Regions from separate parts of the Pseudarthrobacter sp. SORGH_AS 212 genome, predicted to be linked through region 3. Evidence: riboswitches for the same ligand, from Rfam matches in the RefSeq annotation. Region 3 holds a riboswitch; each other region holds the start of a gene.
What was found. Region 3 has a riboswitch for S-adenosylmethionine ahead of QE394_RS02320 (homoserine O-acetyltransferase). Riboswitches for the same ligand answer to the same signal wherever they lie in the genome.
Positions count from the first base shown of each region.

Region 1: it holds a riboswitch for S-adenosylmethionine, as region 3 does, so the genes downstream of both, QE394_RS17080 (aminotransferase class V-fold PLP-dependent enzyme) here and QE394_RS02320 (homoserine O-acetyltransferase) in region 3, are expected to answer to the same signal.
Region 2: it holds a riboswitch for S-adenosylmethionine, as region 3 does, so the genes downstream of both, QE394_RS06455 (cobalamin-independent methionine synthase II family protein) here and QE394_RS02320 (homoserine O-acetyltransferase) in region 3, are expected to answer to the same signal.

Region 1 is NZ_JAUTAA010000001.1:3,724,006-3,730,017, reverse strand. Features, by position in the region: gene aroA (3-phosphoshikimate 1-carboxyvinyltransferase) at 1-1,117, shown strand, start outside; gene QE394_RS17090 (ribosome small subunit-dependent GTPase A) at 1,101-2,216, shown strand; gene hisN (histidinol-phosphatase) at 2,278-3,090, shown strand; SAM riboswitch class IV at 3,252-3,365, shown strand; gene QE394_RS17080 (aminotransferase class V-fold PLP-dependent enzyme) at 3,404-4,822, shown strand; gene QE394_RS17075 (methyltransferase domain-containing protein) at 4,900-5,658, shown strand; gene QE394_RS17070 (metal-dependent transcriptional regulator) at 5,704-6,012, shown strand, end outside.
Region 2 is NZ_JAUTAA010000001.1:1,419,491-1,425,502, forward strand. Features, by position in the region: gene QE394_RS06445 (adenylosuccinate synthase) at 1-525, opposite strand, end outside; gene QE394_RS06450 (M14 family zinc carboxypeptidase) at 767-1,852, opposite strand; SAM riboswitch class I at 2,036-2,140, shown strand; gene QE394_RS06455 (cobalamin-independent methionine synthase II family protein) at 2,152-3,360, shown strand; gene QE394_RS06460 (uracil-DNA glycosylase) at 3,578-4,210, shown strand; gene QE394_RS06465 (DUF3151 domain-containing protein) at 4,345-4,767, opposite strand; partial or broken gene fbaA (class II fructose-bisphosphate aldolase) at 4,768-5,790, opposite strand; gene QE394_RS06475 (TrmH family RNA methyltransferase) at 5,937-6,012, opposite strand, start outside.
Region 3 is NZ_JAUTAA010000001.1:505,188-511,199, reverse strand. Features, by position in the region: gene QE394_RS02325 (bifunctional o-acetylhomoserine/o-acetylserine sulfhydrylase) at 1-1,255, shown strand, start outside; SAM riboswitch class IV at 1,403-1,517, shown strand; gene QE394_RS02320 (homoserine O-acetyltransferase) at 1,530-2,645, shown strand; gene QE394_RS02315 (hypothetical protein) at 2,788-3,375, opposite strand; gene QE394_RS02310 (SGNH/GDSL hydrolase family protein) at 3,507-4,376, opposite strand; gene QE394_RS02305 (phospholipase) at 4,455-5,105, shown strand; gene QE394_RS02300 (RNA-binding S4 domain-containing protein) at 5,211-5,441, opposite strand; gene QE394_RS02295 (DMT family transporter) at 5,474-6,012, shown strand, end outside.

The DNA of each region.
Region 1 (6,012 bases), 3.2 Mb from region 3:
ACAGGAGGACGCAGCGGGCACCGCGGTGCACATCGACTGCGGCCTTGCCGGCACCGTCATGCGCTTCGTTCCACCACTCGCTGCGCTGCGCAGCGGTGCCAGCACGTTCGACGGCGACCCGCACGCACGCAAGCGCCCCATGGGGACGATCATCGAGGCCCTGAAAGCCCTTGGCGTCAATGTCTCGGCGGAAGATGGCGGCACTCCCGCGTCGCTGCCATTTGTCGTCGAAGGAACCGGAGAAGTCCGCGGCGGGCATCTGGTCATCGACGCCAGTGCGTCCTCGCAGTTCGTCTCCGCACTCCTGCTGGTCGGTGCACGATTTACCGAAGGCCTGCACCTGGAGCACGTCGGCAAGCCGGTGCCGAGCCTCGACCACATCAATATGACGGTGGCCGTGCTCCGCGGCGCCGGTGTGCAGGTGGACGATTCCGTTCCCAACCACTGGGTGGTCTCTCCGGGACCCATCCGTGCCTTTGACCAGCAGATCGAACAGGACCTTTCCAATGCTGGTCCGTTCCTGGCCGCCGCCCTCGCATCCGGAGGAACCGTCAGGATCCCGGGCTGGCCGGAGCAGACGCAGCAGGTAGGCGACCTGTGGCGCAGCATCCTGGCCCGGATGGGCGCAGAAGTAACACTGCTGGAGGGGGTGTTGACGGTCCGGGGCGGTCCCGAGATCAAAGGGGCGGATTTCGCCGACACCAGCGAGCTGGCGCCAACAGTGGCCGCGCTGTGTGCCCTGGCCACCGGCCCCTCCCGCCTGAGCGGCATCGCCCACCTCCGGGGGCATGAAACGGACAGGCTCGCCGCACTGGTCACCGAGATCAACCGCCTGGGCGGCGACGCGGAGGAAACCAGCGACGGCCTGGTCATCCGCCCGGCAAAGCTGCATGCCGGCGTCGTCCACAGCTATGCCGACCACCGCATGGCCACTGCCGGGGCAATCCTCGGCCTCGCCGTCGAGGGGGTCCAGGTGGAAGACATCGCGACGACGGCCAAAACCATGCCGGACTTCCCGCGGCTGTGGACGGGCATGCTCGCGCAGCAGGGCACGGCCCCTGCCACACAAGGCTCCGAAAACGGAGCGGGAGGTTCGGCCGGTGCCGCGGAGGACTGACTCCTGGGACGAATCCGACGTCCGGATCCGGCCCAACAAGAAGGGCACCCGGCCGCGCACGAAGGACCGCCCCAGCCACGACGACGCCGTAACAGGCCGCATCATCACCGTCGACCGCGGGCGCTACACCGCCGTCGTTGACGAAGACTCCGGCGATGAACGGACAGTCATTGCCGCGCGGGCGCGGGAGCTGCGCCGGAACCCGGTGGTTGCCGGCGATTTCGTCTCCCTCGTCGGCGACGTGTCCGGGGATCCCAACACCCTGGCGAGGCTCGTCAAAATCCAGGACCGCACCACCCTCCTGCGCCGCAGTGCAGACGACACTGACCCCGTGGAACGTGCCGTCGTGGCCAACGCCGACCAGCTGGTGGTAGTGGTGGCAGCAGCCAACCCCGAGCCCCGCACAGGGTTCATCGACCGCGCCCTCGTGGCAGCGTACGACGCCGGCATCGAGCCGATCCTGCTGGTCACCAAAGCGGACGTGAAGGATCCCGGCGAGTTCCTGGCCAACTACACGCACCTTGACTTCCCGGTCATCATCAGCCGGACCGCCGACCTGAAGGCGTCAGGCATTGACGCGCGCTCCGATGACGGGTTGTCGGCCCGGCTGGACAGTGACGCTGTTGCCGGGCTCAGGGCCCACCTGGGCGGCAAGGTCACTGTGATGCTGGGGCACTCCGGCGTCGGCAAATCCACCATGGTGAACGCCCTGACCGGTGCGGAACGGGCCACCGGCGGTGTGAATGCGGTAACCGGACGGGGACGGCACACGTCGTCGTCAGCCCTTGCCCTGCGCCTGGCCGACGCCCCACCCGGCAGCTGGATCATCGACACCCCCGGCATCCGGTCATTTGGCCTTGCCCACGTGGATCCGGACCGGATCCTGAGGTCATTCCCGGATCTTTCGCCGGGCACTGATGATTGCGAACGCGGCTGCAAGCACACCGCCGCTGCCGTCAACTGCGGGCTCGACGCCTGGGTGGCCGGCGGACACGCAGGACCCACCGGTGAAGCGCGCCTGGCTTCGCTCCGGCGGCTCCTGGGCACCGATCCCAGGATGGAAGCCCAGGAGGCCAAGGAGCTCGGCACCATCAGCTGACAGCACCAACCGGCACGGCCGACCTCCCGGCAGAAACGGCGCCAGACGGTAGTTTGGAACCATGATCCAACCCGCTTCGACCTATAACGACGACCTGCGCCTGGCCCATGTCCTGGCCGACTCCGTGGATGACCAGACCATGAGCCGCTTCAAGGCGCAGGACCTCCACGTGGAGACCAAGCCCGACCTGACGCCGGTCACCGATGCGGACAAAGCCGCCGAGGAAGCCATCCGCGGCCAGCTCTCACGTTCCCGGCCACGCGACGCTGTGCTGGGCGAAGAGTTCGGCAGCACCGGCCACGGCTCCCGGCGGTGGATCATCGATCCCATCGACGGCACCAAGAACTTCGTCCGCGGAGTTCCCGTCTGGGCCACGCTCATCGCCCTCGTTGATGAGGGCGAGCCGGTGGTTGGCGTTGTCAGCGCACCCGCCCTGGGTAAGCGGTGGTGGGCCGCCAAAGGCATGGGGGCTTACATGGGCCGATCCCTTGCGTCGGCCACCCGGCTCCGGGTCTCGGACGTTTCCACCCTGTCCGACGCTTCGCTGTCCTATTCCAGCCTGGGCGGCTGGAAGGAACGCGGCAACCTGGACGACTTCCTGGGCCTGACTGAGGACGTCTGGCGCACGCGCGCTTACGGCGATTTCTGGTCCTACTGCATGGTGGCCGAAGGATCGGTGGACATCGCCTGCGAGCCCGAGCTGAACCTTTATGACATGGCCGCCCTCGTGCCCATCGTGGTGGAGGCAGGCGGCCGCTTCACTTCGCTCGAAGGTGAGGACGGGCCGTTCGGCGGGAACGCCCTGGCCACCAATTCCATCCTGCACACCGAAGTGCTGCACCGGCTCAACCCCGGACTGGACGACCTGCTGTAAGCCGGCCTCCTTCCGAACAATCGACCGCGGGCGCCTCCAAAAGGGGGCGCCCGCCGTCGTATTCTTCGGAGAAAGTCCCGTTTCCGGGCCGCGCGTAACAAAGGCCTTAACAATCCCCCCGGCTTCGGACCGGGCCGCCTGATGTTCTATGGTTTTATCCAGGTCACGAGTGCCAGCGCTAAACCCCGGTTTGCTGGCCGGCAACCCTCCATTCGCGGTGGGGTGCCCCGGGTGACGACCAGGCCGGTCCGGAGCGGATGCGGCAAGCGCGGATTCCAGCACAGCCGGAGTCCTGTCCTGAAGTGAGGTCTCCATGACTACTGCCGTCGACTCCCCCATTACCGCCATCGCCGCCGGGAACGTTCCTGACGAACGACTGGCCGCCGCCGGACGTCCGCTTTCAGCGGTTACAGGCGCCGAAATCCTGGCCCCGTTGATCTCCGGCGGGCACGTCCGCTACGCCAACCTTGACTACGGGGCCTCCGCCCCGGCCCTGACCGTGGTGTCGGCCTACCTCAACGAGATCCTGCCGTTCTACGCCAGCGTCCACCGCGGTGCCGGATACGCATCGCAGATCAGCACTTCGGTCTACGAGAACGCGCGCAACATCGTCCGCGAGTTCGTCGGCGGGCGCCCCGACGATTCCGTGATCTTCACCAGGAACACCACCGATTCCCTCAACCTGCTGGCCGGCTGCCTCCCCGGCACCGACGGCGAACCCGCCGGTGACGTCCTCTACCTGGACATCGAACACCACGCCAACCTGCTGCCGTGGCAGGGTGTCCCCCACCGGAGCATCGTCGCCGCCGACACGATCGCCGGGACCATCGATTCCGTGCGCACCGAGCTTGAGCAGGGCGGCGTCAGCCTCCTGGCCGTGACCGGCGCCTCCAACGTCACCGGCGAAATCCTGCCCATCAGGGAGCTTGCCGCCCTCGCCCACCGTCACGGTGCGCGCATCGTGGTGGACGCGGCCCAGCTGGCGCCGCACCGCCGCGTGGACATCAGCGCCGACGACGTCGACTACCTTGCCTTCTCCGGGCACAAGCTCTACGCACCGTTTGGCGCGGGCGTCCTGGTGGGCCGCCCGGACTGGCTCGACGCCGGAACTCCGCACCTCGCCGGCGGTGGCGCCGTCAAGGAGGCAAAGCTCGACGGCGTCAGCTGGGCCATCGGCCCGGCCCGCCATGAGGGCGGCTCCCCCAACGTACTGGGTGCGGCTACCTTGGCGCGGGCAACACAGGTTATCGCGAGCCTGGACCAGGACCGCTGGCACGCCCACGAGTCGGCCATCCGTTCCTACCTGGTGGAAGGCCTGCAGGCGATCGACGGCGTCACGGTGCACCAGATCTTCAAGGACACCGATCCTGACAAGGACACCATCGGGGTGGTGAACTTCTCTGTGGCGGGTTACGACGCCGGCCTGGTAGCCGCCTACTTGTCCGCCGAACACGGCGTGGGACTCCGCGATGGCCGCTTCTGCGCCCACCCGCTGCTGAAGCGCCTGGGGCTGCCATCGGGATCGCTGCGTGCAAGCTTTGGAGTGGGCTCCCGGCTGGAAGATGCCCAGCGGCTCCTCGCAGGCATTGAAAAGCTCCGCCGGGACGGGCTCGGCTGGGACTACGTGGTCGATGCCGGCCGATGGGTGCCGGCCAACGACACCAGGACCTACCCCCACTGGGCACCGAACACCCCGGGAACGGCCGGCGCAGCGCCCTGCATCGACGACTGACCGCCGGGAGCCGGCACCCGGGTGCATGCTGTAAATTCGGACGGTACCCGCAGGGAATCAGCTGAAGGAGGCCGCACGTGGTTCGGGGTGGGCCCAAGCTCGATCACGGGCGGCGCCGGGAGCTCGGCCAGAGCTTCCAGGACGGCGGCAAGCACTATGACAAGGTCCGTCCGGGGTATCCGGCGGAGTCGGCACGGTGGCTGGTGCCCGCAGGCGCCCATGATGCGCTCGACGTCGGCGCAGGGACAGGCAAATTCACTGACCTGCTGCTGGCGCTCGGATTGTCCGTGACCGCCGTCGATCCCTCCGCGGACATGCTGGCGCAACTCTCCGCCCAATACCCGGCAGCTGCTGCCCTGCGCGGCACCGCCGAGGCCACCGGGCTCGATGACGCAAGTTTCGACGTCGTCAGCGTTGCCCAGGCCTGGCACTGGTGTGACGCCCTCGCGGCCAGCACGGAACTTGCCAGGGTCCTCCGTCCGCAGGGAACGCTGGGACTGGTGTGGAACCAGCTGGACACCTCGGTACCGTGGGTGCACCGGCTTTCCCGCATCATGCATGCCGGGGACGTCTACAAGCCCGGGCAGCGGCCACTGGTGGGCCCGGAGTTCGAGGGCCTCGAAGGACACGTGACCCGCTGGCAGGATCCTGTCACCCCTGCCGACCTGATGGAACTGACCAAATCCCGGAGCTATTACCTCAGGGCCAACGAACAGACCCGGGCCAAAGTCCTGGCGAACCTCACGTGGTACCTCCATGAGCATCTGGGGCATGCCGAGGGTGAAGAACTCAGCCTCCCCTACCTGACGTTGTCCTGGCGCGCCGTCCGCGCGTGAGACGCGGATCCCGGCCGCGTCCCGCCAAAGGGTAGGCTTGAACGTGTGAAGACCAGCGCGCCCTCCTCCTCCATTGAGGACTACGTCAAGGTGGTCTATTCGTTCACGGAATGGCAGGACAAGCCCATCACGTCCTCCCAGCTGGCACAGCGCCTGGGAGTGGCAAATTCTTCAGTCTCGGAGATGGTCCGCAAGCTGAAGGACCAGGGGCTGGTGGACCACAAGCCCTACAGCGCGATTACCCTCACGGATGCCGGACTCCGGCTTGCACTGTCCATGGTGCGCCGCCACCGGCTCATCGAAACGTACCTTGTCCAGCAGCTGGGCTACAGCTGGGATGAAGTCCACGACGAA
Region 2 (6,012 bases), 910 kb from region 3:
GTAGATCTTGACCAGGACCTCGTTCTTCTGGTGCAGCGAGCCCTCCACCTTCTGGCGAAGGATGGACTCGTCGAAGACGTCCTGGACGCGGATGCCCAGGCGGGCCACCTTGTCCATGTAGGCCGGGCCGATGCCGCGCCCGGTGGTGCCGATGGCACGCTTGCCGAGGAAGCGTTCAGTGACTTTGTCCAGGACCTGGTGGTAGGGCGCCACGAGGTGGGCGTTTGCGGAAACGCGCAGCTTGGACGTATCGGCACCGCGTGCCTGCAGGCCTTCGATCTCCTGGAAGAGGGCCTCAAGGTTGACCACGCAGCCGTTGCCAATGATGGGGACGGCGTTGGGGCTGAGAATGCCTGCCGGAAGCAGCTTGAGTTCGTACTTTTCACCGCCTACGACGACGGTGTGCCCGGCGTTGTTGCCGCCGTTGGGCTTAACGACGTAGTCAACACGGCCGCCCAGCAGGTCGGTGGCCTTGCCTTTTCCTTCGTCGCCCCACTGGGCTCCTACGATCACAATTGCTGGCATGGGATCCTCCCCCATTCGTTCGGGCCGGCCGGGCGCCACAGCGTGGCGGTCCTGGTTCAGCGCCGTTCATGAGAATGCCCCGAGTGGACCGGCTTCCGCCGTTCCGCAGGCGGATTGGCGAACGCGTTGGCCCCGGGGCCCTTACCACCCAAGTTTAGCCGATAGTGCACTTTGTCCACTCGCTGGGACGTCCCGGTTCTTTACGCGCGGTAAAGAACCGGGACGTCCTGCCCTGCGGCCGTTATTCGTCGTCGGCCTCGCCCGCCGGGCGGGAGGTCTGCTCGGCGAGGGTGTCCCAGAAGGAGGTGTCGGCGTCGGCAATTGAACCGTCCGCGATGGCGGCGGCGGTTGACGTCAGCGTGGTAACCGTCTGCTTGATCAGGTAGCCGTTGCTGCGCTGTCCCAGCGCGTAGCCGTCGAGGTAATGGTCCGACATGCCGCGCATCTCGAAGAGCAGGGTGGCGATGCCGTATTCCACTGAGATGCCGTTGCGGCTGATGGTCTCGGCGCTGCCGCCCTGGTACTTGCCAAGGTGGCCCCATCCGGTGGAGTCAACGTTGTCGAAGACCACGGCGCCGAGCTGCTTGGACCGTTCGACGACGGCGGGATCGGCGTTGGGGGTGGTGGGGTACAGGATGGAGCCGGACACCAGTTTGCCGTCGCGCTCTGCCCGGGTGCCCTGGTGGTGCAGGTCGATCATGTAGTCGACCCGGTATTTGCGCATCACATTGTTGTGCAGGGCCTGGGTTTCCGGCTGGATCTTGGCCACGTGGTCCCGGTTCAGGTCCACGCCCTCGGCGTTGAAGCGGGTCATGTTGCGGTCACCCTTGGCGATGTAGTCCTCCAGGGAGAAGTTGACGTCACCCATGGCACCGTCCGCGTTGAGCATCGGAACCACCAGGATGTTGACGCCTTTGAGGATGTCCGCCGATTTTCCGGTGCCGAGGTGCTTGACGAACTCCATGGCTCCCTCGGTAGTGAGCTGTTCGTTGCCGTGCTGCTGGGTCAAGTAGAGGATGGTGGGCTTGGCCGGGTCCGAGATGTACTTGACCAGGTGGATGTCGCGGCCCTTCACCGTTTTGCCGATGACCTCCAGTTCCATGGCAGGCTGCTTGGCGTCCTGGTCCTTCAGGAAAGAAACCATCTGGTCATAGGTGGCCAGCTTGGATGTGGTGATCTGGCCGTTGCCTCCGTAGTTGGGCCCCTCCCCCACAGCGATGGCTGGAGCAGGAGCGGCGACAACCGCCAGTGCAAGGGCCCCTGAAACGGCAAGGGTCCTAAAAGTAGCCAGGGATTTCTTCACGTGCGTTACCTCTTTCGAGTGCATTGAGTGCGTCCAGCCGCCATGTCCCCCATTGCGCGCTGTGACAACAGCCAACCAAGCTGATTGAAACCTGTCAATGGACTCAACGAATCCTGGTAAGCCTATGACTGCGCTCTCCCAGTGGCAGCCACGCCACATCGTGAAACCGATTTGCCCCGCTTCCGGCCGGTGGGCTTGAGTGGAACTGACCCATCCGGAGCGGCTGAGAGACCTGGCTCAGTGACGCCGCAGCAACCCGTACAGCAGGGAGTCCCCCTGCCCCGAAGGTGCTACTGCCAGGACCGATGGAAAGGAACTCCACCGTGCCCCAGAACACTGACCACATCCGCGCCACCCACGCAGGCTCATTGCCGAGGACGCCTGAACTCATTGCTGCAAACGCTGCCAAGGAAGCCGACGGAATTACGCCCGAATTCCTGGAACTCCTCGAAGCCTCGGTGGTTGACGTTGTCCAGCGCCAGAAGGACCTCGGCATCGACATTCCCAACGACGGTGAATACGGGCACACCATGGCCAACTCTGTTGACTACGGGGCGTGGTGGAACTACTCCTTCGCCCGGCTCGGCGGACTGGAGCCTACCGACGTGGACCGCTGGGCAGACTCCGAGGTCCGGCGTTCGTCGCCCGGAAACGTCGTCCTCACATCATTCCCCGACCGGCGGGACCGCCAGCAGTTCAGCGAGGCTTACAACGACCCGTCGTCGGGAATCCTGGCCCACCGCAAGAGCGTCACCCAGCCAAAGATCGCGGGCCCCCTCACTTACACCGGGCAGGACCTGGTGGCCTCGGATGTCAACAACCTCAAGACGGGCTTGGCCGCCGCAGGGCTGACGGAGGGCTTCGTAGCGTCTCTCTCCCCCGGCTCATGCGCCCGGGTGGCCAACGAGTATTACAAGACGGACGAGGAACTCGTCTACGCCTGTGCCGACGCCATGCGTGAGGAATACAAGGCCATCATCGACGCCGGTCTGACCGTCCAGCTCGATGACCCGTCCCTTGCCGAAAGCTGGGACCAGATCAACCCCGAACCGGCGCTGGAGGACTACCTGAAGTTCATCCAGCTGCGCGTGGAGGCCACCAACTGGGCGCTGCGGGACCTCCCGCAGGAACAGATCCGGCTGCACGTGTGCTGGGGCTCCTGGCACGGCCCGCACACCACTGACATCCCCTTCGCAGACATCCTCGGTTCCGTCCTGCAGGTCAACGCCGGCGCCTACTCCTTCGAGGCGGCAAACGTCCGCCACGAACATGAATGGCGGGTCTGGGAAGACACGAAACTCCCCGATGGCAAGCTGATCATTCCGGGCGTCGTCTCCCACGCCACCAACGTGGTGGAGCACCCGGACCTGGTGGCGGACAGGATTGTGCGATTCGCCGACGTAGTCGGCCGGGAAAATGTCATCGCCTCCACCGACTGCGGCCTGGGCGGGCGCGTCCACCCGCAGATCGCCTACGCGAAACTGGAAGCTCTGGGCGAAGGTGCACGCCGGGCCACGAAACGGCTCTGGTAGCCCGCCGCCGTGGAATCACGGGAAGGACGAAACCCCGGCTGTGCATCCGGTCACCGGAATACGCGCTACCGGCGTTTCGCTTCCCGCGGCTTGCTAAACTGGGGAAGGCCGGGTTGACCGGCCCACCCCAACACACCGCCGATGTCGAGTTGCGCCTTCACGCGCCCTCGTCCGCAGGCGGAAGCACCGCCAATCCCCGCAGGAGACCCAGCACCATATGACCGCCCTTGCACCAGAATCCCTCCACGAACAGCTCCTGAACCGCCGCTACGAGCCCAGCGTTGCCGCCGTCAACGAGCTGTGCGATTCCCTGCAAGACACCAGGCCGGGCACGGTGGTGCCTTACGTCGACCCCATGCACGACGTCGACGAATGCCGGATCATCAGCCTGTTCTCCAACATCGGTGAAGCGGACGGCTCCGGCTTCATCACCGCCGGAGACCAGGACGCTGCCACCCGCATGCTCGGCATCCAGTGGAAGCTGGGGCTGCGGCCCGAGTATGTCATGCCGTGGAACGTCCACCCCTGGCACGTCCCGGGCGAACCGAACGGCAAGTTCACCCCGGACCAGATCCAGGCCGGCCTCAAGCCGCTGCTCAAGTTCCTCGCCCTTGTCCCGCGCGCATCAGTCATCGTGGCGCACGGCACCGAAGCCAACCGTCTGGCCAACGCGCTCCTCAAGACCGAGGTCCCGCTGCTGTGGCGCCGCGGCCTGAAGACCTACAAGGTACGCTCCCTCAGCGGCCGCGCCTTCGCCGGTTCCCCTGCGCGCCAGGAAGAGTACCTCCAGGACATGCACGTGGCCTACGCGGACGCCATGGCCCGTACGGGGCTGCAGAAGGCGGTCTGATCCTCTAAGGAGTACGACGGCGGGCGGTCACCTTTCCCAAAGAAAGGTGACCGCCCGCCGTCGTCATATGAAGGGGCCTCCGCCGCCGAGGGTTCCCTGGCTGAGCGAAGCGAAGCCAGGGAGGCGGTGGGGACCTATTTGCCCTCGATGGCGGCCTTGGCCGCGGGGTCGGAGTCGTTGAGGAACTTTTCGATCCGCTCGGGTTCGTCGGCTTCACCGATGGCCGAGGAGGCCCGTCCCAGCGAGTAGAGCGCACGCAGGAAACCGCGGTTGGGCTCGTGTTCCCACGGGATGGGGCCCACGCCGCGCCAGCCGTTGCGGCGCAACGAGTCCAGCCCGCGGTGGTAGCCAACGCGCGCGTAGGCGTAGGAGTCGATGGTTCGTCCCTCCGCCCAAGCCTCCTCGGCAAGGATGGCCCACAGCAGCGACGACGTGGGGTTCTTCGCCACAAGGTCGACGGCCTCCTGGCCGAGCGCCAGGTGCTGGTAGATCTCAGATTCTGCCGGCAGGAGCGTGGGCTCCGGCCCCATCAGGTTCTTGCGGAACTCATCCGACATTTAGAAGGTCTTTCCGGCTGAACCGAGCTGCTTGGTGGCTTCCACAACGCGGGCGGCGAGGCCGGCTTCGGCGGAGGCGCCCCAGACGCGGGGGTCGTAGGTCTTCTTGTTGCCCACTTCGCCGTCCACCTTCAGGACGCCGTCGTAGTTGCGGAACATGTGGTCCGCCACCGGGCGCGTGTAGGCGTACTGGGTGTCCGTGTCGATGTTCATCTTGATGGTGCCGTAGGACACGGCGTCGGCGATTTCCTGGTCCGAGGAACCGGAGCCGCCGTGGAACACGAGGTCGAACGGGCTGTCCTTGCCGATCTTCGCGCCAACCTGCGCCTGGATGTCCTTGAGGATTTCCGGCCGGAGCTTAACGCCACCGGGCTTGTAAACACCGTGGACGTTGCCGAAGGTCAGGGCCGTGATGTAGCGGCCGTTCTCGCCGGAACCCAGGGCTTCAATGGTGGCCAGTGCGTCTTCAACGGTGGTGTACAGCTTCTCGTTGATCTCGTTCTCGACGCCGTCTTCCTCGCCACCCACGGTCCCGATTTCGACTTCGAGGATCATCTTGGCAGCGGCCGTGCGGGCCAGCAGCTCGCGGGCGATGCGCAGGTTGTCCTGCAGGGTTTCGGCGGAGCCGTCCCACATGTGGGAGTTGAAGATCGGGTTGCGGCCGGCCTTGACCTCAGCCTCGGAGGCTGCAAGCAGCGGCAGGACGAAGCCGTCCAGCTTGTCCTTGGGGCAGTGGTCCGTGTGGAGGGCGATGTTGACGCCGTAGTTCTTGGCCACTTCACGGGCGAAGGCCGCGAAGCCCAGGGAACCGGCCACCATGTCCTTGGTGGAGGCGCCGGACCAGTAAGCCGCACCGCCGGTGGAGACCTGGACGATGCCGTCGGACTCAGCCTCGGCGAAGCCGCGAAGGGCCGCGTTGAGCGTCTGAGAGGACGTGACATTCACTGCCGGGAAAGCGAATCCGCCCGCCTTCGCACGGTCGATCATCTCGGAGTAGATCTCTGGGGTTGCAATGGGCATGCTGACTCCTCTGCTGAGTTTCGTCTGTGGGTTAAAAGACCCTCAAGTAGACCGCTTACGGCTAGGCACCATCCTAGCGATATCCGCCACACCGCCGAGTTTCTGGTCGGCAGTTGGTAACACTCCCGTGTTGCGTCCGCGCGGGCGCCCTAAACGTGCTGGTTGAAGACGTGCCGGCGGACCCACGCGTGCATGGCGATCGCCGCGGCGGACGCAGCGTTTATG
Region 3 (6,012 bases):
CGCCCGGGCACTGCCTATCTACCAGACCACCTCGTTTGTGTTCCCCAGCGCCGAAAGCGCGGCCAACCGGTTCGCCCTGGCGGAACTGGCCCCCATCTACACCCGCATCGGCAACCCCACCCAGGAGGCCGTGGAGCAGCGGATCGCCAGCCTCGAAGGGGGACTCGGCGCCCTGCTGCTCAGCTCCGGCCAGGCCGCGGAGACCTTCGCCATCCTGAACGTCGCCGAGGCGGGCGACCACATCGTGGCCAGCCCCAGCCTGTACGGCGGAACCTACAACCTGTTCGCCCACACGCTGAAGAAGTTCGGTATCACCGTGACGTTCGTGGCGGACCCGGACAACCTGGACCAGTGGCGGGACGCCGTGCAGCCCAACACCAAGCTGTTCTTCGGCGAGGTGGTCTCCAACCCGCGCCAGGACGTCCTGGACATCGAAGGCATCTCCGCGGTGGCACACCAGGCCGGCGTGCCCCTCATTGTGGACAACACCCTCTCCACGCCCTACCTGATCCGTCCCCTGGAATGGGGGGCCGACATCGTGGTCCACTCGGCCACGAAGTACCTCGGCGGGCACGGAGCGGCAATCGCCGGCGTCATCGTCGACTCGGGCAAGTTCGACTTCAGCAAGGACCCGGAACGGTTCCCGGGCTTCAACACCCCGGATCCCACCTACAACGGCCTGGTCTACGGCCGGGACCTCGGGGAGAACGGGCTCCTCGGTGCAAACCTGTCCTACATCCTCAAGGCGCGCGTCCAGCTCCTGCGGGACCTCGGCTCGGCGGTCTCGCCGTTCAACGCCTTCCTGATCGCCCAGGGCCTGGAAACGCTGAGCCTGCGCGTGGAACGCCACGTGGCCAATGCCACCGAAGTCGCCCGCTGGCTGGAAGGGCGGGACGACGTCGAATCCGTCGCCTATGCAGGCCTGCCGTCCAGCCCGTGGTACGGGCGCGGCCGCAAGTACGGGCCGAAGGGGACGGGCGCCGTCGTCGCCTTCAACCTTGCCGGGGGAGCCGAAGCGGGGCAGCGGTTCGTCGACGCCCTGGAACTGCACTCCCACGTCGCCAACATCGGCGATGTCCGTTCCCTGGTGATCCACCCGGCCTCCACCACCCACAGCCAGCTGACCCCGGAACAGCAGGCAATAGCGGGCGTGACGCCCGGCCTGGTGCGGCTGTCCGTGGGCATCGAACACATCGATGACATCCTGGCAGACCTTGAAGCGGGCTTCCGGGCCGCGAAGGGCGCGCTCGCCTAGGCCGAAGACGTACGACGGCGGGAGGCCGGCCAGGCGGCCGGCCTCCCCTCCGCGGGGCTGCCGTCCGGGAAAAGCATCGCGGGCCGGCAAGTCACAACCAGTCACATGCTTGGCCATCAGCGGGGGGTGTTTCGTACACTCGAACCAGGTCATGAGTGCCAGTGACAGCCCCGGCTTGCTGGCCGGCAACCCTCCTTCCGCGGCGGGGTGCCCCGGGTGAAGACCTGGCCTGCCGGTAAACGACGGCGGGCAAGCGCGTAGAAGAGGTCTTGCCATGACGGTTACCGTCGCCCGTACAACCGCACCCGAACACGGAATTGTCCGCTATGCCTCCATTGGCGGGCTGCAGCTCGAAGGTGGCGGATACCTGCCGGACGTCACCCTGGCGTACGAAACGTGGGGGACGCTGAACGCGGATGGCAGCAACGCCATCCTGGTGGAGCACGCCCTGACCGGCAGCACGCACGTGACCCGCGGGGACACTGATGAGGAAGGCTGGTGGGAGCACCTGGCCGGGCCCGGCGCACCCGTCGATACGGACCGCTTCTTCGTGGTCTCCATCAACATCGTCGGCGGCTGTTACGGCTCCACCGGGCCGTCCTCGCCCGGCCCCGACGGAAAGCCCTGGGGCTCCAGGTTCCCCCTGGTGACGCTCCGGGACAGCACGGAAGCTGAAGCACGCCTGGCGGACCAGCTGGGCATCGGCAGCTGGTACGCGGTGCTGGGCGGTTCCATGGGAGGCGCCCGGGCCCTGGAATGGGCCGTCACGTTCCCCGAACGGGTAAAGCGCTGCGCCGTCATCGCAGTGGGAGCAGCCAGCACGGCCGAACAGATCGCGTTCGCCCAGGCCCAGACCCTGGCCATCCGCCAGGACCCGAACTTCAACGACGGCGACTACTACGGCGGTCCCTGCCCCGAGGACGGCCTGGCGCTCGCCCGCCGCATTGCCCACATAACGTACCGGTCCGCGGCCGAGCTGGAGCACCGCTTCGGCCGTGAAGCCCAGGCTTCGGAGTCGCCGCTGCAGGGCGGGGTCCTTGCCGGCAGGGGCCGGTACCAGGTGGAGAGCTACCTGGACCACCAGGGCAACAAGCTCGTCCGGCGCTTCGACGCGAACAGCTACATCGCCCTCACCGAGGCGCTCATGAGCCACGACGTCTGCCGTGGCCGGGGAAGCCTGGCCGATACCCTCGCCCGGACCAGCGCCCGGTTCTTCGTGGCGGCCGTGGAATCGGACCGGCTCTACTTCCCGTCCCAGTCGCACGAGCTGGCCCACGCCCTGCCCGGCGACGTTGGCGTCCACCTCATCCAGGCGCCCATCGGCCACGACGGCTTCCTGACCGAAATCGGCCAGCTGGGCGCCCAGCTCCGGTCGGACTTCCTGGCCTAGCAGCACGGCTTGCACATGAATCAGAGGCTTGTCCGCAGATCCGAACCCTCAAGGACCGGGTTGTGCGGACAGGCCCCTGATTGATGGGTCCGGGGGACTTGATGACGCCCGGGGGACGCTCAAAGGGCTTCTGCGGCCCAGGCTAGCCGTTCATGATTTCGCTGCGGCGGGCCATGTAGTCCTCCATGGACATTTCGCCGTCGCTGTACTTCTGGTCCAGTTCCGCGAGCTTCCGCGCCCGGAATCCCTGCGGAGCCGACGGCGGCGGGGGAGTGGCGGGCGCTGCCGGCTGTTCCGGCGCGGAGTACCCGGGCTGCTGCTGGCCGGGCTGTGGCTGGTTGTAGGGAGGCTGGTTGAACTGCTGCTCCCCGTACGGCGGCTGTCCAAAGGGCTGCCCGGCCTGGCCGGGAACCGGCGGCTGGCCGTACTGGTAGGGTCCGGGCTGCGGAACGTTCGGCGCCTGCTGCCCAATCTGACGGAACCCGCCCGAGTAGTAGTCCTGCTGGGTGTAGCCATCACGCGGCTGCCTGCTCTGCGGCCCGGCCGAACCGGGGAACTGGCCGCCCGGGTCCTGGCTGCCGGGATACTGGCCGGCGCCTGGGAACTGCTCGGGGTACCGACCGGAAAAGCTCTGGTCATGGTTCCGCTTGGCCACCGATTTCCGGTACATGCGCATGGCCATCGGGATCACGAATGACAGGATGATGATCCAGAAAAACAGGTTACTCACGGTGCTGCGCCTCTCGAGTGGGTCTTTCCAGCTTAACGGTCACGGACCGCATGCCGTTCCGGCGGCCACCAGCAAGCTGCCGCAGAGCAGAGCAGAGCAGAGCAGAGCAGAGCAGAGCAGAGCAGAACAGCTCAGCGCCGCGCTGCGTCGGCGGTTCCCAGCGGACCTTCCCCCGAACCCAGGGGAACGCCCGGCCCAAAGGCGGGGCCCGGCGTCGGACGCTTGGCAGTGACGCCGTCGCCGGACGACTGGTTGCGCAGGCGGCGCAGCACCCACGGCACGAAATATTCGCGCGCCCACACGAGGTCGCCGCTGCGTGCCTGGCGCCAGGTGCGAGGGGGCAGGTCCTTGGGCAGGAGAGGTTCCAGGCCATGATCCACGTTCAGGGACTCGAGCACCATGGCTGCAATGGTGTGGTGGCCCAGCGGAGAGAAGTGGAGGCGGTCCTGGTCCCACATCTGGGGGTCGCTGAGCTGCCGGAGGGACCACATGTCCGCAATCACGGCGTCGTGCCGCGCTGCGACGGTCCGCAGGTTCTCGTTGTAGATGGCCACCTTGCTGCGGATCCTGCCCAGCACCGAAGAGCCGGTGTCCGGCCCGTTGAACAGCACCACCGTGGCTCCGCCCATGGACAGGATCTGCACTACGGAGTCCAGCTTTTCGGCCAGGGCGTCGGGGTCTCCGCCGGGGCGGATCAGGTCGTTGCCGCCTGCGGACAGCGTCACCAGGTCGGGCTTGAGCTCCAGGGCGGGAGCGAGCTGCTGGTCGACGATCTGCTGGAGCAACCGGCCGCGGACGGCAAGGTTGGCGTAGGCGAAGTCGGGCAGTGTACGGCCCAGCTCTTCGGCCACGCGGTCCGCCCAGCCGCGGTAGCCGCCGGGGCTTGAGGGTTCGGGGTCGCCGATGCCCTCGGTGAAGGAGTCGCCCATGGCCACGTACCGGGTCCAGGGGTGGGATCCGGTGTCCGTGATGGGGCTTTGGAGGGGGCTTGCGTCAGTCACGGGTCCTATCCTGCCTTCCGCCTCGCTGCCTACGCGAACGTAGGTTGTTACTTTCGGGTAACTGTAAGAATGGAAACCATGACTGAAGCCGAAGTATTTCCTGCCCCCGTCGTCCTGTGGTCGCACCCTGAAGGCGAGCGGGACGGTAAACCCCTGCTGGTGCTCCTGCACGGGTACGGCGCCAACGAGCAGGACCTGCTCAGCCTCGCGGACCTCCTGCCCGGCGGGTTCGCCGTCGCCTCCGTCCGTGCCCCGATCGCCATGGGCCCGGGCTTTACCTGGTTCCCGTTGACGGCCTCGATCGACTATTCGCTGGAACGGGTCAAGAAGGCCTCGGCGTACGTCCTGGACTGGATCGACACCATCAAGGAAGGGCACCCCTCCGTCTCCCTGCTCGGCTTCTCCATGGGTATGGCCATGGCCACCACCCTCCTGCGGCAGCGGCCCGCGGACTTCGCAGCCGTCGTCGGACTTTCAGGATTCGTGGTGGACGCCGGTGACGACCCCACCTTCAAGGATGCCCAACTGGACGGCACCGTGCCCATGTTCTGGGGCAGGGACCAGCAGGATCCGGTGATCACGGAGGACAAGATCGACTTCACCATGGGCTGGGTACGCAAGCACGTCAAGCTCACCAAGGTGCTCTACACGGGAATGTGGCACGGCATCAACCAGCAGGAGATCGGCCACGTTGGCGAATTCCTCACCCACGAGGTCCTGAAGAAATAGGGCGAACGACGACGGGCGGCGGCCCGGGCGCCAAGCCCGGTTGCCGCAGGGGGCAGCAGGCAGGGCACAGCGGGGAAGGTGCAGCAGGCGGGGTGCCGGGGGTGGTCAGGCCTCCGGCGCGACCACCCGCACGGTCTGGCCGTTCACGGTGACGGTGTCGCCGTTGTGGAGCTGCCGGCCGCGGCGGTCGTCGATCTCGCCGTTGACCTTCACCAGCCCGTTCTTGATCAGCTCGGCCGCTTCCACGCCGTCCTCCACGAGGTTGGCAAGCTTCAGCAGCTGGCCCAGCCGGATCATGCTGTCGCGGATGGGGACGTCGTCAACGGGGATGCTCATAGAGCAATAATGCCTGACGTAAGGTGGATCCAATGACCTCCACCTCCCGCCTGCCCGTGCTTGCAGGCCTGCCGCTGGCGGTGGGCGCAGGCCTTGCCATTCCCGTCCAGGGCCGGATTAACGGCGCCCTGGGTGCCCGGCTGGACGACGGCATCAGCGCCGCGGTGGTGAGCTTCAGCACAGGACTGCTGGTCATGATCCTCATCTCGCTGCTGCTGCCGCGTGGCCGGGCCGGCCTTGCCCGGATCATTCCCGCCGTCCGCAGCAGGGCTTTCCCGCCCGCCTATGTCCTGGCCGGCGGAATCGGCGCACTGTTCGTGTTTGCCCAGACCTTCACTGTCGGCATCCTGGGCGTGGCGCTCTTTACGGTGGCCACCGTCACGGGCCAGACGGTCAGCGGCCTGCTGGTGGACCGGCTGGGCCTGGGCCCCGCGGGCAAGAAATCCGTCACCGGCATCCGCATTGTCGGCTGCATCCTCACCATCGCCGCTGTCGCCTGGGCCGTGTCCCCGCGATTCGCCACATCCGGCTCCGGTGCGGAATCCGACGGCGGGGCTGCCGCCCTGCTGTT